3 regions of the Lysinibacillus sp. ACHW1.5 genome follow, and region 2 is predicted to be linked to each of the others. Evidence: a T-box and tRNA genes for the amino acid it is inferred to sense, from the RefSeq annotation. Region 2 holds a T-box; the other regions hold tRNA genes.

Region 1 (7,432 bases), 1.9 Mb from region 2:
ATGATGCAAATTTTGCAGTATATTTAACTTTAAAGGAGGAAACAAAACATGTCAAAATTAGAACAATTACAAGCAGCCTTACAGCTCCACGATACCGATGCAATTATTATTACAAATGCTCAAAATCGTCGCTATCTAACAGGTTTTACAGGTAGTGCAGGTACAGTCATTGTAACAAAGACACGCGCACTTTTATTAGTAGACTTCCGCTATACACAGCAAGCAACAAATCAGTGTGACACCTTTGAAGTACTAGAGATTGATCGCAACCATTTATATGAAACCATTCAGGAAATTCTGGAACAGGAATTAATTCAAACTGTTGGTTTTGAGCAACATCATGTAACTTATTTTAGCTATCAATTAATGAAGAGCAAATTGACAGCTATATTAAAACCAATGCCTACTATTGTAGAAGATTTACGGATGATTAAAACACCAGAAGAAATTGAAATAATTAAGAAAGCAGCATGGATTTCCGATGAGGCGTTTAATCATATTCTGACATTCATCAAACCAGGTATTTCAGAACTTGATATTGCCTATGAATTAGAGTTTCATATGCGAAAAAATGGTGCAACAGGTGCAGCCTTCGATATGATTATTGCTTCTGGCCATCGTTCAGCACTCCCACATGGCGTAGCATCCTCTAAAATAGTGGAGCAAGGTGACATGTTGACAATGGATTTTGGTGCTTACTACCGAGGTTATCGTTCTGATATGACAAGAACGATTGCTGTTGGAGAACCATTAGAGCAATTAAAAGAAGTATATCATATAGTTCATGGTGCCTTACAACATGCCCTTTCCAATATGAAGGCTGGTATTACTGGACAAGAGGCAGATCGTTATTCACGAGACTACATTACTGCAAAGGGATATGGACAAAATTACGGACACGGTGCAGGACATGGCATAGGCTTAGATATCCATGAAAATATATTTATGTCTACCATATGTAAAGACATGTTAGAAGAAAATATGGTACTAACTGTCGAACCGGGTATTTATATACCTAATGTAGGTGGTGTTCGTATCGAGGATGATGTTATCGTTACAAAAGAAGGTGTGGAAGTCATCACTCACTCTCCTAAGGAACTGATTATTTTATAGCCCATTAAAGTGATGTTTTTAATATGGAGATATCATTAAAGAAGTTTCGCTGCTTTCTTTGATATAAAATAAATGTTTTAAAGAGTATGTACAATTATTTCATTGTACTTACTCTTTTTATAAAAGGAAAAACAGCCAGCACACAGCTGACTGTTTTGTTTGCCTAGCGACGTCCTACTCTCACAGGGGGAAGCCCCCAACTACCATCGGCGCTAAAGAGCTTAACTTCCGTGTTCGGTATGGGAACGGGTGTGACCTCTTTGCCATCATCACTAGACTTATTCGACCTCCAATACACGGCGTATTACTGCGTCAGCTGCTCTCGTTCAATCAGTCACGTACATAAGTACGCTCCTTCAATCACTCGTTTGCTTCCTTGTACTACTTGTGTCTTGAAGCTCTCTTTTTTTGTTGAAAGAGTTGTTCTTTCAAAACTGGATAAACGGTGCATTGAATGTTTCAAACGTTTTTGGTTAAGTCCTCGATCGATTAGTATTCGTCAGCTCCATGTGTCACCACACTTCCACCTCGAACCTATCTACCTCATCGTCTTTGAGGGATCTTACTTACTTGCGTAATGGGAAATCTCATCTTGAGGGGGGCTTCATGCTTAGATGCTTTCAGCACTTATCCCGTCCACACATAGCTACCCAGCGATGCCTTTGGCAAGACAACTGGTACACCAGCGGTGTGTCCATCCCGGTCCTCTCGTACTAAGGACAGCTCCTCTCAAATTTCCTACGCCCACGACGGATAGGGACCGAACTGTCTCACGACGTTCTGAACCCAGCTCGCGTACCGCTTTAATGGGCGAACAGCCCAACCCTTGGGACCGACTACAGCCCCAGGATGCGATGAGCCGACATCGAGGTGCCAAACCTCCCCGTCGATGTGGACTCTTGGGGGAGATAAGCCTGTTATCCCCGGGGTAGCTTTTATCCGTTGAGCGATGGCCCTTCCATGCGGAACCACCGGATCACTAAGCCCGTCTTTCGACCCTGCTCGACTTGTAGGTCTCGCAGTCAAGCTCCCTTGTGCCTTTACACTCTACGAATGATTTCCAACCATTCTGAGGGAACCTTTGGGCGCCTCCGTTACCTTTTAGGAGGCGACCGCCCCAGTCAAACTGTCCGCCTGACACTGTCTCCTGCCCCGCTAAGGGGCATGGGTTAGAATTTCAATACAACCAGGGTAGTATCCCACCGACGCCTCCTTCGAAGCTGGCGCTCCGAGATCTCTGGCTCCTACCTATCCTGTACAAGTTGTACCAAAATTCAATATCAGGCTACAGTAAAGCTCCACGGGGTCTTTCCGTCCTGTCGCGGGTAACCTGCATCTTCACAGGTACTATAATTTCACCGAGTCTCTCGTTGAGACAGTGCCCAGATCGTTACGCCTTTCGTGCGGGTCGGAACTTACCCGACAAGGAATTTCGCTACCTTAGGACCGTTATAGTTACGGCCGCCGTTTACTGGGGCTTCAATTCGCAGCTTCGCTTGCGCTAACCACTCCTCTTAACCTTCCAGCACCGGGCAGGCGTCAGCCCCTATACGTCACCTTACGGTTTTGCAGAGACCTGTGTTTTTGCTAAACAGTCGCCTGGGCCTATTCACTGCGGCTCTCATGCGCTTGCACGCTCAAGAGCACCCCTTCTCCCGAAGTTACGGGGTCATTTTGCCGAGTTCCTTAACGAGAGTTCTCTCGCACACCTTAGGATTCTCTCCTCGACTACCTGTGTCGGTTTGCGGTACGGGCACCTCTCACCTCGATAGAGGCTTTTCTTGGCAGTGTGAAATCAGGAACTTCGTCCATACGGACTCGCCATCACAGCTCAACGTTACAGTGTGCGGATTTGCCTACACACACGCCTTACTGCTTGGACGCGCACAACCAACGGCGCGCTTACCCTATCCTACTGCGTCCCCCCATTTCTCAAACGGTGAGGAGGTGGTACAGGAATATCAACCTGTTGTCCATCGCCTACGCCTATCGGCCTCGGCTTAGGTCCCGACTAACCCTGAGCGGACGAGCCTTCCTCAGGAAACCTTAGTCATACGGTGGACGGGATTCTCACCCGTCTTTCGCTACTCATACCGGCATTCTCACTTCTAAGCGCTCCACCAGTCCTTCCGATCTGACTTCAACGCACTTAGAACGCTCTCCTACCACTGACATCGTAGATGTCAATCCACAGCTTCGGTGAATCGTTTAGCCCCGATACATTTTCGGCGCAGCGTCACTCGACCAGTGAGCTATTACGCACTCTTTAAATGATGGCTGCTTCTAAGCCAACATCCTGGTTGTCTGTGCAACGCCACATCCTTTTCCACTTAACGATTACTTTGGGACCTTAGCTGGTGGTCTGGGCTGTTTCCCTTTTGACTACGGATCTTATCACTCGCAGTCTGACTCCCGTGTATAAATATCTGGCATTCGGAGTTTGTCTGAATTCGGTAAACCGGGATGGCCCCCTAGTCCAAACAGTGCTCTACCTCCAGTATTCTCATCACGAGGCTAGCCCTAAAGCTATTTCGGAGAGAACCAGCTATCTCCAAGTTCGATTGGAATTTCTCCGCTACCCACACCTCATCCCCGCACTTTTCAACGTGCGTGGGTTCGGGCCTCCAGTAAGTGTTACCTCACCTTCACCCTGGACATGGGTAGATCACCTGGTTTCGGGTCTACGACCACGTACTATTTCGCCCTATTCAGACTCGCTTTCGCTGCGGCTCCGCCTTCTAAAGCTTAACCTCGCACGTAATCGTAACTCGCCGGTTCATTCTACAAAAGGCACGCTATCACCCATTAACGGGCTCTAACTACTTGTAGGCACACGGTTTCAGGATCTCTTTCACTCCCCTTCCGGGGTGCTTTTCACCTTTCCCTCACGGTACTGGTTCACTATCGGTCACTAGGTAGTATTTAGCCTTGGGAGATGGTCCTCCCGGATTCCGACGGAATTTCACGTGTTCCGCCGTACTCAGGATCCACTCAGGAGAGAACGAACTTTCGACTACAGGGCTTTTACCTGCTCTGGCGGACCTTTCCAAGTCGCTTCATCTAACTCGCTCTTTTGTAACTCCGTATAGAGTGTCCTACAACCCCAAGAGGCAAGCCTCTTGGTTTGGGCTCTTCCCGTTTCGCTCGCCGCTACTCAGGGAATCGATTTTTCTTTCTCTTCCTCCAGGTACTTAGATGTTTCAGTTCCCTGGGTCTGCCTTCAAGACGCTATGTATTCACGTCAAGATACTACGCGATTAAACGTAGTGGGTTCCCCCATTCGGAAATCTCCGGATCAAAGCTCACTTACAGCTCCCCGAAGCATATCGGTGTTAGTGCCGTCCTTCTTCGGCTCCTAGTGCCAAGGCATTCGCCGTGCGCCCTTAATAACTTAACCAAGTTATTAAGCCTATAAAAAACTTAAAAAATAAATGTGTTTGTTACAATTTCAATGTCGTTTTATCCAGTTTTCAAAGAACAAGTTTTGAAGTGTTTCATTCAGAAGAATGAACCTTCAAAACTGAACGCAAAACGTAATCTTACAAACCCAAGGTTTGTATTCCGAAATAATCCTTAGAAAGGAGGTGATCCAGCCGCACCTTCCGATACGGCTACCTTGTTACGACTTCACCCCAATCATCTATCCCACCTTCGGCGGCTGGCTCCAAAAGGTTACCTCACCGACTTCGGGTGTTACAAACTCTCGTGGTGTGACGGGCGGTGTGTACAAGGCCCGGGAACGTATTCACCGCGGCATGCTGATCCGCGATTACTAGCGATTCCGGCTTCATGTAGGCGAGTTGCAGCCTACAATCCGAACTGAGAACGACTTTATCGGATTAGCTCCCTCTCGCGAGTTGGCAACCGTTTGTATCGTCCATTGTAGCACGTGTGTAGCCCAGGTCATAAGGGGCATGATGATTTGACGTCATCCCCACCTTCCTCCGGTTTGTCACCGGCAGTCACCTTAGAGTGCCCAACTAAATGATGGCAACTAAGATCAAGGGTTGCGCTCGTTGCGGGACTTAACCCAACATCTCACGACACGAGCTGACGACAACCATGCACCACCTGTCACCGTTGCCCCCGAAGGGGAAACTATATCTCTACAGTGGTCAACGGGATGTCAAGACCTGGTAAGGTTCTTCGCGTTGCTTCGAATTAAACCACATGCTCCACCGCTTGTGCGGGCCCCCGTCAATTCCTTTGAGTTTCAGTCTTGCGACCGTACTCCCCAGGCGGAGTGCTTAATGCGTTAGCTGCAGCACTAAGGGGCGGAAACCCCCTAACACTTAGCACTCATCGTTTACGGCGTGGACTACCAGGGTATCTAATCCTGTTTGCTCCCCACGCTTTCGCGCCTCAGCGTCAGTTACAGACCAGAAAGTCGCCTTCGCCACTGGTGTTCCTCCAAATCTCTACGCATTTCACCGCTACACTTGGAATTCCACTTTCCTCTTCTGCACTCAAGTCCCCCAGTTTCCAATGACCCTCCACGGTTGAGCCGTGGGCTTTCACATCAGACTTAAAGGACCGCCTGCGCGCGCTTTACGCCCAATAATTCCGGACAACGCTTGCCACCTACGTATTACCGCGGCTGCTGGCACGTAGTTAGCCGTGGCTTTCTAATAAGGTACCGTCAAGGTACAGCCAGTTACTACTGTACTTGTTCTTCCCTTACAACAGAGTTTTACGATCCGAAAACCTTCTTCACTCACGCGGCGTTGCTCCATCAGGCTTTCGCCCATTGTGGAAGATTCCCTACTGCTGCCTCCCGTAGGAGTCTGGGCCGTGTCTCAGTCCCAGTGTGGCCGATCACCCTCTCAGGTCGGCTACGCATCGTCGCCTTGGTGAGCCGTTACCTCACCAACTAGCTAATGCGCCGCGGGCCCATCCTATAGCGACAGCGAGATGCCGTCTTTCAGTCTCTTGCCATGAAGCAAAAGAGATTATTCGGTATTAGCCCCGGTTTCCCGGAGTTATCCCAAACTATAGGGTAGGTTGCCCACGTGTTACTCACCCGTCCGCCGCTAACGTCAAAGGAGCAAGCTCCTTTTCTGTTCGCTCGACTTGCATGTATTAGGCACGCCGCCAGCGTTCGTCCTGAGCCAGGATCAAACTCTCCATAAAAGAAATTTGATTAGCTCAAATTGTTTTGCTGGCATCATGTTTGATGTCCAAAATTGTGTTTCGTTCACTAGCAAAACTAGCTACTTAAAACTTTATTGATTACGTTTTGCTTGTTCAGTTTTCAAGGTTCATGTCATCGCCCTTTTGGACAACTATTTAAATTTACCATACAACCAAGAGGTTGTCAACACTTTTTTTGGAGCGGGTGATGAGAATCGAACTCACGACATCAGCTTGGAAGGCTGAGGTTTTACCATTAAACTACACCCGCATATATTTTTTGAAAAAATGGCGCGCCCGGCAGGAGTCGAACCCACAACCTTCTGATCCGTAGTCAGACGCTCTATCCAATTGAGCTACGGGCGCATATGAAATTAATTAATTGACTTGGTGCGGCCGAGAGGACTTGAACCTCCACGGGGTTGCCCCCACTAGGCCCTCAACCTAGCGCGTCTGCCGTTCCGCCACGACCGCATTCAATTAGTAACTTTTTTATTATACTATGATAATTCAAAAAGTCAACTCTTTTTCTTAAAGAGATGAGCCATGAAGGACTCGAACCTTCGACCCTCTGATTAAAAGTCAGATGCTCTACCAACTGAGCTAATGGCTCGAATTAAGAAATGAATGGCTGGGGTACTAGGATTCGAACCTAGGCATGACGGAATCAAAATCCGTTGCCTTACCGCTTGGCTATACCCCAATAAGTGGCGGTCCCGACCGGGATCGAACCGGCGATCTCCTGCGTGACAGGCAGGCATGTTAACCGCTACACCACGGGACCAAAATATTATTTACATTAAATTATGAAAAATGACCCCTACGGGATTCGAACCCGTGTTACCGCCGTGAAAGGGCGGTGTCTTAACCACTTGACCAAGGGGCCATGGCTCCGAAGGCAGGACTCGAACCTGCGACAACCTGATTAACAGTCAGGTGCTACTACCAACTGAGCTACTTCGGAATAATTCATGTTATGTTGTCGTCGTTATCTTGTCGACTTTTACTATTATAGGGACAACTCAACAAAACGTCAACTATTTTTTAAACTTTTTTTACTCTACTAATTTTAATTTCCCCAAACACTTACTGCAACAATACTTTTCAACATTCATTTTTATTTTCCGTATATATAATTGGTGGCAATTGACACAAGTATATGTATAGCGTCGTCGTTGTTTTTTAACTG
Region 2 (7,432 bases):
TAGCAATGAACAGTAACATGAGTGGATATTTTGCAAATCTACTAACAAAACCGGTTAAGATAGGTGTACCAATGGCATAGGCAATCGCAAATCCAGAAACTAAGGAACCAGCAGTGGCGATGGTAATGCCTAAATCTGTCGAAACCTCTGTTAATAATCCTACAATGACAAATTCACTTGTTCCCATGACAAAAGTTAATAATGTTAAGGTAAAGGCTAAAATTTTATGTTTATGACTAAGTGTATTTTCTTTCATCAAATAATGCTCTCCTTTTATATTTATATATCGAGAATAATCGATATATTATTCGAAACCTAATCAATATAGCGTATCTATTTATCGTGAATAATCGATATAATAACTAAAACAGAAACCCAATTAATCATTTTGGGTATCTGAGACAAGAAACGAAGCAATTTGATGAATCGTTTCTTCTTTTAATTTATAATACGTCCATTGACCATGACGAAAAGATTCGAGAAGTCCAGCTTTTTGCATCATATTTAAGTAGTGAGAAACGGTTGATTGAGAAGTTTTAGCTTTCTCTTGAATATCACCAACACACACGCCTCCTTCGATACTCACTTTTGGGAAATGTTTCTCAGGTTCCTTCAACCACTGTAAGATGTTTAGCCTCGTCTCGTTTGATAACGCTTTGAAAATTTCAATTGGTTCCATATGACGATAATATATCGAATTATCTCGATATGTCAATTGCTAAGTACCGTCATTTTACAGTAAAAATGGTTGACGCCAATAAGGAAGTCCGGTAATATATGTAAAAATCATAGAAAAATTCGATGAAAAAGAGAGTAATTGATGGGATGACTGGCAAGCGAGTTAGGGATGGTGTGAGCCTAATGCAGGGACCATGAATGAAGCGCACTTTGGAGAAGATTCTCGAACAAGTAGTAGAGAATAGCGGGGCGTCACCTCGTTAACAATGGAAAGTGGTCATGTCACATGGCAACTAGAGTGGTACCACGGGATTATCATGCTCTCGTCTCTAATTTTAGAGGCGAGGGCTTTTTTATTTGAACAGGAGGAGGAGCAAGATGAATCAACAAATCGCCGACAGTTTAGCAGTTGCATTAAAACAACAAATAATAGGAGAGGACATATTGTCATTATTAGAAAAACCCAAAAGCTTGGAGCTAGGGGACGTAGCCTTTCCATGCTTTACTCTAGCAAAAGTGTGGAAAAAATCACCGCAGAGTATCGCAGCACATATAGCAAGTCAATTAAATCATGACAGTATCGAGCGTGTGCAAGCTGTTGGTGGCTATGTCAATATTTTTCTCGATCAACAAAAGGTGACGCAGCAGGTGTTACGCAAGATTCTGCACGACAAGCAACTATATGGTACTACTCCAACAAAGATGGGAACGGTCGTCTTAGATTTTTCCTCTCCTAATATCGCCAAGCCTTTCTCGATGGGACATTTACGTTCAACGGTCATCGGCAATGCCTTAGCAAATATTGCAGAAAAAAATGGCTATCAAGCCATTCGTATCAATCATTTAGGGGACTGGGGTACACAGTTTGGCAAGCTTATTGTTGCTTATCAGCTTTGGGGTGATAAAGAGGCTATTTCAGCGTCACCGATAGAGGAGTTATTAAAGATTTATGTGAAGTTTCATGAAGAGGCAGAGCAAGACCCCACGCTCAATGAACAGGCTCGTGCCGCCTTTAAAGCATTGGAGGACGGTAATGAAGAGGCGCAGGCATTATGGCAATGGTTCCGAGATGTATCATTCGTAGAATTTCAAACAATATATGAACTATTAGGAATTCATTTTGATGCCTTTATAGGTGAAGCCTTTTACAATGACAAAATGCCGTCCGTTGTAACAGAATTAGAAGAAAAAGGGCTCCTTGTGGAATCAGAAGGAGCGTATGTTGTGGAGATGGAGGAGATGCCTTCATGTTTAATAACAAAAACGGATGGAGCCACGCTTTATGCGACGCGTGATTTAGCAGCAGCCCTGTATCGCCAACAGCACTACCAGCCGCAAAAGATGTTCTACGTTGTTGGCAATGAGCAGTCCCTCCACTTTAAACAACTTTTTCAGGTAATCGAAAAAATGGGCTATCCTTGGGCAAAGAATCTGCAGCATGTGTCATTTGGCATGATGCTGAAGGATGGTAAAAAAATGTCGACGCGTAAAGGCAAAGTGGTGTTATTAGCTGATGTACTAGCAGAAGCTATAGCGACTGCACAGCGTAATATGGAGCAGAAAAACCCTTCTCTACCTAACAAAGAGCAAGTCGCAAAGCAAGTGGGGGTTGGAGCGGTAATTTTTAATGATTTAAAATCCCATCGTCTAAACGATATTGAATTTTCAATCGAGCAAATGATGAATTTTGAAGGCGAAACAGGGCCATATGTACAGTATACATATGCACGTATTTGCTCTATTTTAGATAAAAAGAAAGCTCCGACTCAAGCTATGCTATTCAAATCTTTAGGTGAGCAGGCTTGGCCAATTATCTTATTACTAGAACAGTTTCCTAAAACGGTAGCTATGGCTTTTGAGCAGGCTGATCCGTCCCAAATAGCAAAATATGTCTTACAACTGGCACGTTTATTCAATAAATATTATGCACAGTACAAAATATTAGCAGATGATGAACAGCAGGCATCTCGTCTTGCACTATGCCAGAGTGTTGCTATTGTTTTAAAAGAGTCATTAGCCTTATTAGGTATTGAGTCACCTGAAAATATGTAAGAAGCATTAGCCATTTAAAGTCAGACTGTCCAATCATTGACCATCCATCGAAAACATGATAAAAGGATAGAGGAATCCATGCAAGCTTTTCATAAATGAAGGCTGCGTAATAATAGAGAGGATCAAACAAATGGCTAAAAAACATTGGACCGTATCACTCACCTTCGTGGTCATTAGTATATTTTTTGTCGCTCTTAATATGAGGCCAGCTGTCACGGGAATAGGACCGCTTTTTAATGTCCTCATGACGTCCTTACATGTCTCGAATACAAGCATGAGCTTTCTCACAGCTATCCCCGTTTTTTGTATGGGATTATTTGCACCTTTAGCTGTCCCGCTTCAGCGAAAAATGGGCACGAAATCAGCTATCACCCTTTTAGTGGCTATCCTTGTCGTCGCGAATGGGCTACGCTTTTTCCAAGCAAGTTATCTCTTGCTCATCGTGACAAGCTTTGCGGCAGGCTTAGCGATTGCAATGATTGGTCCTATTCTAAATGCTTATATTAAGAAAAAGTTTCCAGAACGCTTTACGACAGTAGTCGGTATCTATTCATTCGGTATTGGCGTTGGGGCTACTTTAAGTGCAGCCTTAACCGTGACTTTTTATCAGGGTTTCAGTAATAGCTGGACAATCGCCCTTGGCATGTGGTCAATCCTTGCTATAGTTGCTCTCGTTATCTGGCTAGCGGCAATTCCATCCGAACACAACGAGCAGCTCCAACAAGTAACTGCGTCAGAAGATGTCCGTAATCCGTGGACATCTAGACGTGCCTGGGTAATTTTACTGTACTTTGGTTTACAAACATCACTCTTTTTCTCTATCATGTCATGGCTTACCCCGCTATTACAGGATAAAGGCCTGTCATTAGAGGCATCCAGTGCCATGCTAACAATTATGTCTATTGTACAAATGATAGGGAATATGGCCGTACCGATTCTCATGGAAAAATGGCCAAATCGAATGGTCTGGCTACTAGTGTTTAGCTTTGTTGGCGTGATTGGATTTATGCTACTCTGGCTGACAGCGGGTATTTACCTATGGCTGGCTGTTTTATTAATTGGTATTGTGCTAAGTGGGCTATTTCCAATCGGACTATTGTTGCCTCTTGATGAAGCCAAAAATGATCAGGAGGCCACTAGCTGGTCATCTATGGTGCTGGCAGGTGGCTTTATGGTAAGTGCCATTATCCCCATTCTAATAGGTGTTTGCTATGACTTAACTGGCAACCATACATGGACGTATCTGATCTTTGTATTGTTAATGCTCGGCATTCTAGTAACGACAGGACTATTAAGAAAAAAATGATTGTAAGAGACATGTGTCAGGTTGCACATGTCTTTTTATGTGAAAATTATTTTGAGGGTATGATATCCTTCCATCCTCACAGCAAATTTTGTCTTCCATCAATATTAATGGGTAGAAAGAAATGACTTTAGGGAAGTTGCTGCATTTTTCTAATATTAATTTTCCAATAATAATATTATGTAAACTTGAAACATTACTAGTCCTTGATTATGATAGAGAAGAGAGAATGTAGAATAGAAAGTTTTGGTGAAGGTATGTATAAAAAAGTGCTCATTTTAGGAGCGACAGCTTTTCTTGTAGCAGGCTGTGACAGTCAAATAGGGACAGGATGGTTTCAAAATAAAAAGGCAGAGGTAGAATCAGAGGGAGCTGTAACGAAGCAACAGGAAAAAATTGTCCCAGAGGTCAAAGTAATTGGAGAATATGGTGTTGGAGCAGGCATTATTATCAGGCAGCAGGATGATCAACTGTATATTTTAACGAATGGTGCACTAGTGGCATCCAAACCAACTGCCCTCGTTCAATTTGGACAGGACAAGCTGGTAGCAGCGACTATTCATGTCATGTCAACAGCCTATAATATGGCCCTGCTACGAGTAACCTATCAAGCGGATGTGCAAGTGCCTAATTTATATGAAGGTGAGCTAAATCATCTGGCTGTTTATGTGAATGGCTTACCCTATACAATTCAAAAATACCAAGATAAAGTAGCGGCTTATTATATAAAAGCGGAACAATCGATACCACTAGGAAGCCCTGTCATGGAGGCTGAAAACGGAGCCATTGTCGGGTTATATGTTAATCGACAACAGCAAGGAGCATCGCAGCCATACATATTGCCTATAAAGGAATTCCAAGCATCCATCGATGAATGGATTGAGGAGGGCATGACAGCCAGTGTACGACTTTCCCAATCGAAAAACTTATACCCCTATATTGAACAAGGGGATAAAGAAGCTGTACAGCAAGCAATCGAACAATATGGAGAAAATATATTTGCGTATAATACCGATGAAATTATGCTATTTTTAGATACGTTTCACAAGTATTTAAAGGGGGCTGTGACAACCCAGGATGCAAGTGTTTTGAAACCGATTGTCGGGACAGAGGCTATACAGGAAACCTTGGCTAGTATGGTTGCCTATTATGCTTCCAAGCAAGCCAAAATTCATTTCTCAAACACGGATATTCAGGCAATTCGTGTAGAGGGACAGCGTCTTATCGTACAGGCTAAAACGGAATATATCCTGACGAATGCTGCTGGACAGGAGGCACTTGCCTACTCCAACATGTTGTATGAGTTAGAAAAAAATGAACAGGGCGAGTACAAGCTACTTGGTCTCACAAACAAGGAGTGAATTTTGCATGGAGCAAGCTAGACAAATGCTACAGCATCATTTTGGCTATGATACCTTTCGGCAAGGACAAGCCCAGATTATTGAACAAACATTACGAGGGCAGTCAAGTCTTTGTGTCATGCCAACAGGTGGAGGGAAATCCATTTGCTATCAAATTCCAGCGCTAATGCTTGAGGGGTTAACCATCGTGATTTCGCCACTGATTTCACTGATGCAAGATCAGGTGGAGGCTTTACGTACAGCAAATATTCCAGCAGCCTATATTAATAGTACGCTGACGGCACAGGAAGTGGATGAAACCATGCAGCTTGCTAGTGCGGGTTATTTAAAGCTCCTCTATATTGCACCTGAACGACTGGAAAGTACTACGTTTCTTCAAGCATTGTCGTATTTATCTGTCCCATTACTTGCGATTGACGAGGCTCATTGTATATCGCAATGGGGGCATGATTTTAGACCAAGCTATCGTTCGATCCACAAGCTTTTTACGCTATGGCCCCAAAAACCCACTGTTTTAGCGCTGACAGCTACTGCAACGCCAACGGTTTGTGATGATATTCGTCAATTGTTAGCGATTGATGAGCAGGCAACGGTCATGACAGGCTTTTCACGTGAGAATTTGGCACTTTCGGTGTTAATTGGTGAAAATAAAGAACGTTATGTAAAAAATTATGTTCAACAAAATAAACAGGAAGTGGGCATCATTTATGCAGCTACTCGAAAAGCTGTGGATGCCATTTATGATGTGCTGAGTCGCTCTGGTGAAGACGTTGCGAAATATCATGCAGGTCTATCAGAGAATTTAAGAATGGCTGAGCAGGAGCGGTTTTTAAAAGATGAGGCACGTATCATGGTGGCAACGAATGCTTTTGGTATGGGGATTGATAAAAGTAATGTGCGCTTTGTGTTGCATTATCAAATGCCTCGTAATATGGAGAGCTATTACCAGGAAGCGGGCCGTGCTGGTCGAGATGGTCTGCCAAGTGCTTGTATTTTATTGTATGCTTCAGGGGACGTTCAAACACAGCGTTTTCTTATCGAACAGTCACAGGATGAGGCTCGTATTACACAGGAGCTAGCTAAACTACAAACAATGGTCGATTATTGCCATACTGAGGGCTGCCTACAGAATGCGATTTTAGCGTATTTTGGAGAAGTTGAGGAGGAGCCATGTGGGCGTTGTAGTAACTGTATTGACGGGCGAGCAGTGACAGATGTGACAGAGGATGCGCAAAAGGTGCTGGCCTGTGTTGTGCGTATGGGACAAAAATTCGGGAAGACCATGGTGGCACAGGTGCTAATTGGCTCTAAAAATCAAAAGATCGCTGAATTTGGCTTTGCCCGTTTATCGACCTATGGCATTTTAAAAGGACAATATACCTCAAAGGATGTCTCCAACTTTATCGAATTTTTAATTGCAGAGGGCTTGCTGGCTGTGAAGCACGGTACATTCCCTACAATTTATGTATCTGCTGAAGGCAAGGAAGTGCTGCTTGGCAATCGACAGGTCATGCGTAAGGAAGCTGTCACAGTGAAGAAGCTGGTGGATAATGATCCATTATTTGAACACTTACGGGTATTACGCAAAGAGATTGCCGACGAGGAAAAGGTCCCACCATTTGTTGTATTTTCTGATAAAACGTTACGTGAATTATGTGATAATAGACCAACTGTACTGGAGGATTTACGACAGGTGAGTGGTATAGGCGAAGTAAAATATGAGAAGTATGGTCAACGCTTCTTTGACGCACTACAATCGTTTTTAGAAGCCTCTGTTTAATAAATTTGTTGCTATTGTATAAAAGAGAGGTGTCCCACAAGCTGGAGACACCTCTTTTATATTATTTTTCCCAATGCTTTGCAATGAACGTATCACGCCCAGAAACGGCACGGTCTTGCTGATAGTGTGCTGTCTCTTTTTTATAATAATCCTGGTGATAATCCTCTGCTGGATAAAAGCGTTCAGCATCGCGAATTTTGGTTACAATAGGTTTATCAAAGCGTCCGCTATTGGCAAGCTTTTCTTTCGATGCCTCTG
Region 3 (7,432 bases), 2.1 Mb from region 2:
GATATAGTTTCCCCTTCGGGGGCAACGGTGACAGGTGGTGCATGGTTGTCGTCAGCTCGTGTCGTGAGATGTTGGGTTAAGTCCCGCAACGAGCGCAACCCTTGATCTTAGTTGCCATCATTTAGTTGGGCACTCTAAGGTGACTGCCGGTGACAAACCGGAGGAAGGTGGGGATGACGTCAAATCATCATGCCCCTTATGACCTGGGCTACACACGTGCTACAATGGACGATACAAACGGTTGCCAACTCGCGAGAGGGAGCTAATCCGATAAAGTCGTTCTCAGTTCGGATTGTAGGCTGCAACTCGCCTACATGAAGCCGGAATCGCTAGTAATCGCGGATCAGCATGCCGCGGTGAATACGTTCCCGGGCCTTGTACACACCGCCCGTCACACCACGAGAGTTTGTAACACCCGAAGTCGGTGAGGTAACCTTTTGGAGCCAGCCGCCGAAGGTGGGATAGATGATTGGGGTGAAGTCGTAACAAGGTAGCCGTATCGGAAGGTGCGGCTGGATCACCTCCTTTCTAAGGATTATTTCGGAATACAAACCTTGGGTTTGTAAGATTACGTTTTGCGTTCAGTTTTGAAGGTTCATTCTTCTGAATGAAACACTTCAAAACTTGTTCTTTGAAAACTGGATAAAACGACATTGAAATTGTAACAAACACATTTATTTTTTAAGTTTTTTATAGGCTTAATAACTTGGTTAAGTTATTAAGGGCGCACGGCGAATGCCTTGGCACTAGGAGCCGAAGAAGGACGGCACTAACACCGATATGCTTCGGGGAGCTGTAAGTGAGCTTTGATCCGGAGATTTCCGAATGGGGGAACCCACTACGTTTAATCGCGTAGTATCTTGACGTGAATACATAGCGTCTTGAAGGCAGACCCAGGGAACTGAAACATCTAAGTACCTGGAGGAAGAGAAAGAAAAATCGATTCCCTGAGTAGCGGCGAGCGAAACGGGAAGAGCCCAAACCAAGAGGCTTGCCTCTTGGGGTTGTAGGACACTCTATACGGAGTTACAAAAGAGCGAGTTAGATGAAGCGACTTGGAAAGGTCCGCCAGAGCAGGTAAAAGCCCTGTAGTCGAAAGTTCGTTCTCTCCTGAGTGGATCCTGAGTACGGCGGAACACGTGAAATTCCGTCGGAATCCGGGAGGACCATCTCCCAAGGCTAAATACTACCTAGTGACCGATAGTGAACCAGTACCGTGAGGGAAAGGTGAAAAGCACCCCGGAAGGGGAGTGAAAGAGATCCTGAAACCGTGTGCCTACAAGTAGTTAGAGCCCGTTAATGGGTGATAGCGTGCCTTTTGTAGAATGAACCGGCGAGTTACGATTACGTGCAAGGTTAAGCTTTAGAAGGCGGAGCCGCAGCGAAAGCGAGTCTGAATAGGGCGAAGTAGTACGTGGTCGTAGACCCGAAACCAGGTGATCTACCCATGTCCAGGGTGAAGGTGAGGTAACACTTACTGGAGGCCCGAACCCACGCACGTTGAAAAGTGCGGGGATGAGGTGTGGGTAGCGGAGAAATTCCAATCGAACTTGGAGATAGCTGGTTCTCTCCGAAATAGCTTTAGGGCTAGCCTCGTGATGAGAATACTGGAGGTAGAGCACTGTTTGGACTAGGGGGCCATCCCGGTTTACCGAATTCAGACAAACTCCGAATGCCAGATATTTATACACGGGAGTCAGACTGCGAGTGATAAGATCCGTAGTCAAAAGGGAAACAGCCCAGACCACCAGCTAAGGTCCCAAAGTAATCGTTAAGTGGAAAAGGATGTGGCGTTGCACAGACAACCAGGATGTTGGCTTAGAAGCAGCCATCATTTAAAGAGTGCGTAATAGCTCACTGGTCGAGTGACGCTGCGCCGAAAATGTATCGGGGCTAAACGATTCACCGAAGCTGTGGATTGACATCTACGATGTCAGTGGTAGGAGAGCGTTCTAAGTGCGTTGAAGTCAGATCGGAAGGACTGGTGGAGCGCTTAGAAGTGAGAATGCCGGTATGAGTAGCGAAAGACGGGTGAGAATCCCGTCCACCGTATGACTAAGGTTTCCTGAGGAAGGCTCGTCCGCTCAGGGTTAGTCGGGACCTAAGCCGAGGCCGATAGGCGTAGGCGATGGACAACAGGTTGATATTCCTGTACCACCTCCTCACCGTTTGAGAAATGGGGGGACGCAGTAGGATAGGGTAAGCGCGCCGTTGGTTGTGCGCGTCCAAGCAGTAAGGCGTGTGTGTAGGCAAATCCGCACACTGTAACGTTGAGCTGTGATGGCGAGTCCGTATGGACGAAGTTCCTGATTTCACACTGCCAAGAAAAGCCTCTATCGAGGTGAGAGGTGCCCGTACCGCAAACCGACACAGGTAGTCGAGGAGAGAATCCTAAGGTGTGCGAGAGAACTCTCGTTAAGGAACTCGGCAAAATGACCCCGTAACTTCGGGAGAAGGGGTGCTCTTGAGCGTGCAAGCGCATGAGAGCCGCAGTGAATAGGCCCAGGCGACTGTTTAGCAAAAACACAGGTCTCTGCAAAACCGTAAGGTGACGTATAGGGGCTGACGCCTGCCCGGTGCTGGAAGGTTAAGAGGAGTGGTTAGCGCAAGCGAAGCTGCGAATTGAAGCCCCAGTAAACGGCGGCCGTAACTATAACGGTCCTAAGGTAGCGAAATTCCTTGTCGGGTAAGTTCCGACCCGCACGAAAGGCGTAACGATCTGGGCACTGTCTCAACGAGAGACTCGGTGAAATTATAGTACCTGTGAAGATGCAGGTTACCCGCGACAGGACGGAAAGACCCCGTGGAGCTTTACTGTAGCCTGATATTGAATTTTGGTACAACTTGTACAGGATAGGTAGGAGCCAGAGATCTCGGAGCGCCAGCTTCGAAGGAGGCGTCGGTGGGATACTACCCTGGTTGTATTGAAATTCTAACCCATGCCCCTTAGCGGGGCAGGAGACAGTGTCAGGCGGACAGTTTGACTGGGGCGGTCGCCTCCTAAAAGGTAACGGAGGCGCCCAAAGGTTCCCTCAGAATGGTTGGAAATCATTCGTAGAGTGTAAAGGCACAAGGGAGCTTGACTGCGAGACCTACAAGTCGAGCAGGGTCGAAAGACGGGCTTAGTGATCCGGTGGTTCCGCATGGAAGGGCCATCGCTCAACGGATAAAAGCTACCCCGGGGATAACAGGCTTATCTCCCCCAAGAGTCCACATCGACGGGGAGGTTTGGCACCTCGATGTCGGCTCATCGCATCCTGGGGCTGTAGTCGGTCCCAAGGGTTGGGCTGTTCGCCCATTAAAGCGGTACGCGAGCTGGGTTCAGAACGTCGTGAGACAGTTCGGTCCCTATCCGTCGTGGGCGTAGGAAATTTGAGAGGAGCTGTCCTTAGTACGAGAGGACCGGGATGGACACACCGCTGGTGTACCAGTTGTCTTGCCAAAGGCATCGCTGGGTAGCTATGTGTGGACGGGATAAGTGCTGAAAGCATCTAAGCATGAAGCCCCCCTCAAGATGAGATTTCCCATTACGCAAGTAAGTAAGATCCCTCAAAGACGATGAGGTAGATAGGTTCGAGGTGGAAGTGTGGTGACACATGGAGCTGACGAATACTAATCGATCGAGGACTTAACCAAAAAAGTTTGAAACATTCAATGCACCGTTTATCCAGTTTTGAAAGAACAAGTAAGTTTTAAAAAAAGCTTGTATTTATACTTAAATATGGTATAATAAATCTTGTCTTTTAATAAGTCTAGTGATGATGGCAAAGAGGTCACACCCGTTCCCATACCGAACACGGAAGTTAAGCTCTTTAGCGCCGATGGTAGTTGGGGGCTTCCCCCTGTGAGAGTAGGACGTCGCTAGGCATAATACCCAGGAGGATTAGCTCAGCTGGGAGAGCATCTGCCTTACAAGCAGAGGGTCGGCGGTTCGAGCCCGTCATCCTCCACCATATGCCGGTTTAGCTCAGCAGGTAGAGCAACTGACTTGTAATCAGTAGGTCGTGGGTTCGATTCCTATAGCCGGCACCATTTTTTCGAGCCATTAGCTCAGTTGGTAGAGCATCTGACTTTTAATCAGAGGGTCGAAGGTTCGAGTCCTTCATGGCTCACCATTTTTTAAATAATAATAAGCGGGTGTGGCGGAATTGGCAGACGCACTAGACTTAGGATCTAGCGCCGCAAGGCGTGGGGGTTCGACTCCCTTCACCCGCACCATTATTTTCATTGCCAGATAAAAAAAGCTTATGCACATGCGGAAGTAGTTCAGTGGTAGAACACCACCTTGCCAAGGTGGGGGTCGCGAGTTCGAACCTCGTCTTCCGCTCCAAATGTGCCGGGGTGGCGGAACTGGCAGACGCACAGGACTTAAAATCCTGCGGTAGGTGACTACCGTACCGGTTCGATTCCGGTCCTCGGCACCATTTTAAATGCGCCCGTAGCTCAATTGGATAGAGCGTCTGACTACGGATCAGAAGGTTATGGGTTCGACTCCTGTCGGGCGCGCCATAAGAACAACGGGAAGTAGCTCAGCTTGGTAGAGCACTTGGTTTGGGACCAAGGGGTCGCAGGTTCGAATCCTGTCTTCCCGACCATTTCCTAAAAATAAAAATATGGGGCCTTAGCTCAGCTGGGAGAGCGCCTGCCTTGCACGCAGGAGGTCAGCGGTTCGATCCCGCTAGGCTCCACCAATTCAATTACATGAACCTTGAAAACTGAACAAGCAAAACGTAATCAATAAAGTTTTAAGTAGCTAGTTTTGCTAGTGAACGAAACACAATTTTGGACATCAAACATGATGCCAGCAAAACAATTTGAGCTAATCAAATTTCTTTTATGGAGAGTTTGATCCTGGCTCAGGACGAACGCTGGCGGCGTGCCTAATACATGCAAGTCGAGCGAACAGAAAAGGAGCTTGCTCCTTTGACGTTAGCGGCGGACGGGTGAGTAACACGTGGGCAACCTACCCTATAGTTTGGGATAACTCCGGGAAACCGGGGCTAATACCGAATAATCTCTTTTACTTCATGGTGAAAGACTGAAAGACGGCATCTCGCTGTCGCTATAGGATGGGCCCGCGGCGCATTAGCTAGTTGGTGAGGTAACGGCTCACCAAGGCGACGATGCGTAGCCGACCTGAGAGGGTGATCGGCCACACTGGGACTGAGACACGGCCCAGACTCCTACGGGAGGCAGCAGTAGGGAATCTTCCACAATGGGCGAAAGCCTGATGGAGCAACGCCGCGTGAGTGAAGAAGGTTTTCGGATCGTAAAACTCTGTTGTAAGGGAAGAACAAGTACAGTAGTAACTGGCTGTACCTTGACGGTACCTTATTAGAAAGCCACGGCTAACTACGTGCCAGCAGCCGCGGTAATACGTAGGTGGCAAGCGTTGTCCGGAATTATTGGGCGTAAAGCGCGCGCAGGCGGTCCTTTAAGTCTGATGTGAAAGCCCACGGCTCAACCGTGGAGGGTCATTGGAAACTGGGGGACTTGAGTGCAGAAGAGGAAAGTGGAATTCCAAGTGTAGCGGTGAAATGCGTAGAGATTTGGAGGAACACCAGTGGCGAAGGCGACTTTCTGGTCTGTAACTGACGCTGAGGCGCGAAAGCGTGGGGAGCAAACAGGATTAGATACCCTGGTAGTCCACGCCGTAAACGATGAGTGCTAAGTGTTAGGGGGTTTCCGCCCCTTAGTGCTGCAGCTAACGCATTAAGCACTCCGCCTGGGGAGTACGGTCGCAAGACTGAAACTCAAAGGAATTGACGGGGGCCCGCACAAGCGGTGGAGCATGTGGTTTAATTCGAAGCAACGCGAAGAACCTTACCAGGTCTTGACATCCCGTTGACCACTGTAGAGATATAGTTTCCCCTTCGGGGGCAACGGTGACAGGTGGTGCATGGTTGTCGTCAGCTCGTGTCGTGAGATGTTGGGTTAAGTCCCGCAACGAGCGCAACCCTTGATCTTAGTTGCCATCATTTAGTTGGGCACTCTAAGGTGACTGCCGGTGACAAACCGGAGGAAGGTGGGGATGACGTCAAATCATCATGCCCCTTATGACCTGGGCTACACACGTGCTACAATGGACGATACAAACGGTTGCCAACTCGCGAGAGGGAGCTAATCCGATAAAGTCGTTCTCAGTTCGGATTGTAGGCTGCAACTCGCCTACATGAAGCCGGAATCGCTAGTAATCGCGGATCAGCATGCCGCGGTGAATACGTTCCCGGGCCTTGTACACACCGCCCGTCACACCACGAGAGTTTGTAACACCCGAAGTCGGTGAGGTAACCTTTTGGAGCCAGCCGCCGAAGGTGGGATAGATGATTGGGGTGAAGTCGTAACAAGGTAGCCGTATCGGAAGGTGCGGCTGGATCACCTCCTTTCTAAGGATTATTTCGGAATACAAACCTTGGGTTTGTAAGATTACGTTTTGCGTTCAGTTTTGAAGGTTTATGAAATTTAATAAAACTTCCAAGAGGGCCTATAGCTCAGCTGGTTAGAGCGCACGCCTGATAAGCGTGAGGTCGATGGTTCGAGTCCATTTAGGCCCACCATATATACCTCTTGGGGCCTTAGCTCAGCTGGGAGAGCGCCTGCCTTGCACGCAGGAGGTCAGCGGTTCGATCCCGCTAGGCTCCACCATTTTTTTGTTCTTTGAAAACTGGATAAAACGACATTGAAATTGTAACAAACACATTTATTTTTTAAGTTTTTTATAGGCTTAATAACTTGGTTAAGTTATTAAGGGCGCACGGCGAATGCCTTGGCACTAGGAGCCGAAGAAGGACGGCACTAACACCGATATGCTTCGGGGAGCTGTAAGTGAGCTTTGATCCGGAGATTTCCGAATGGGGGAACCCACTACGTTTAATCGCGTAGTATCTTGACGTGAATACATAGCGTCTTGAAGGCAGACCCAGGGAACTGAAACATCTAAGTACCTGGAGGAAGAGAAAGAAAAATCGATTCCCTGAGTAGCGGCGAGCGAAACGGGAAGAGCCCAAACCAAGAGGCTTGCCTCTTGGGGTTGTAGGACACTCTATACGGAGTTACAAAAGAGCGAGTTAGATGAAGCGACTTGGAAAGGTCCGCCAGAGCAGGTAAAAGCCCTGTAGTCGAAAGTTCGTTCTCTCCTGAGTGGATCCTGAGTACGGCGGAACACGTGAAATTCCGTCGGAATCCGGGAGGACCATCTCCCAAGGCTAAATACTACCTAGTGACCGATAGTGAACCAGTACCGTGAGGGAAAGGTGAAAAGCACCCCGGAAGGGGAGTGAAAGAGATCCTGAAACCGTGTGCCTACAAGTAGTTAGAGCCCGTTAATGGGTGATAGCGTGCCTTTTGTAGAATGAACCGGCGAGTTACGATTACGTGCAAGGTTAAGCTTTAGAAGGCGGAGCCGCAGCGAAAGCGAGTCTGAATAGGGCGA

Evidence for each region. A T-box is a leader RNA that pairs with one kind of tRNA and senses whether it is charged. The one in region 2 lies ahead of argS (arginine--tRNA ligase), so its partner is inferred to be a tRNA-Arg.
Region 1: it encodes a tRNA-Arg, which carries the amino acid that the T-box ahead of argS (arginine--tRNA ligase) is inferred to sense. The anticodon was not compared.
Region 3: it encodes a tRNA-Arg, which carries the amino acid that the T-box ahead of argS (arginine--tRNA ligase) is inferred to sense. The anticodon was not compared.

The regions. Positions count from the first base shown of each region.
Region 1 is NZ_CP091777.1:4,068,429-4,075,860, forward strand. Features, by position in the region: gene L6W14_RS20400 (M24 family metallopeptidase) at 49-1,113, shown strand; rRNA gene rrf (5S ribosomal RNA) at 1,275-1,390, opposite strand; rRNA gene L6W14_RS20410 (23S ribosomal RNA) at 1,583-4,510, opposite strand; rRNA gene L6W14_RS20415 (16S ribosomal RNA) at 4,691-6,243, opposite strand; tRNA gene L6W14_RS20420 (tRNA-Gly) at 6,441-6,514, opposite strand; tRNA gene L6W14_RS20425 (tRNA-Arg) at 6,533-6,609, opposite strand; tRNA gene L6W14_RS20430 (tRNA-Leu) at 6,632-6,717, opposite strand; tRNA gene L6W14_RS20435 (tRNA-Lys) at 6,784-6,856, opposite strand; tRNA gene L6W14_RS20440 (tRNA-Gln) at 6,872-6,946, opposite strand; tRNA gene L6W14_RS20445 (tRNA-Asp) at 6,952-7,027, opposite strand; tRNA gene L6W14_RS20450 (tRNA-Glu) at 7,058-7,129, opposite strand; tRNA gene L6W14_RS20455 (tRNA-Asn) at 7,131-7,207, opposite strand; gene L6W14_RS20460 (SprT family protein) at 7,299-7,432, opposite strand, start outside.
Region 2 is NZ_CP091777.1:2,179,659-2,187,090, forward strand. Features, by position in the region: gene L6W14_RS10750 (MFS transporter) at 1-256, opposite strand, end outside; gene L6W14_RS10755 (ArsR/SmtB family transcription factor) at 380-679, opposite strand; T-box leader at 793-1,012, shown strand; gene argS (arginine--tRNA ligase) at 1,057-2,730, shown strand; gene L6W14_RS10765 (MFS transporter) at 2,861-4,036, shown strand; gene L6W14_RS10770 (TcaA NTF2-like domain-containing protein) at 4,291-5,394, shown strand; gene recQ (DNA helicase RecQ) at 5,402-7,174, shown strand; gene msrA (peptide-methionine (S)-S-oxide reductase MsrA) at 7,236-7,432, opposite strand, start outside.
Region 3 is NZ_CP091777.1:114,882-122,313, forward strand. Features, by position in the region: rRNA gene L6W14_RS00555 (16S ribosomal RNA) at 1-528, shown strand, start outside; rRNA gene L6W14_RS00560 (23S ribosomal RNA) at 709-3,636, shown strand; rRNA gene rrf (5S ribosomal RNA) at 3,752-3,867, shown strand; tRNA gene L6W14_RS00570 (tRNA-Val) at 3,878-3,953, shown strand; tRNA gene L6W14_RS00575 (tRNA-Thr) at 3,957-4,032, shown strand; tRNA gene L6W14_RS00580 (tRNA-Lys) at 4,040-4,115, shown strand; tRNA gene L6W14_RS00585 (tRNA-Leu) at 4,134-4,218, shown strand; tRNA gene L6W14_RS00590 (tRNA-Gly) at 4,256-4,330, shown strand; tRNA gene L6W14_RS00595 (tRNA-Leu) at 4,336-4,424, shown strand; tRNA gene L6W14_RS00600 (tRNA-Arg) at 4,433-4,509, shown strand; tRNA gene L6W14_RS00605 (tRNA-Pro) at 4,519-4,595, shown strand; tRNA gene L6W14_RS00610 (tRNA-Ala) at 4,616-4,691, shown strand; rRNA gene L6W14_RS00615 (16S ribosomal RNA) at 4,834-6,386, shown strand; tRNA gene L6W14_RS00620 (tRNA-Ile) at 6,481-6,557, shown strand; tRNA gene L6W14_RS00625 (tRNA-Ala) at 6,570-6,645, shown strand; rRNA gene L6W14_RS00630 (23S ribosomal RNA) at 6,735-7,432, shown strand, end outside.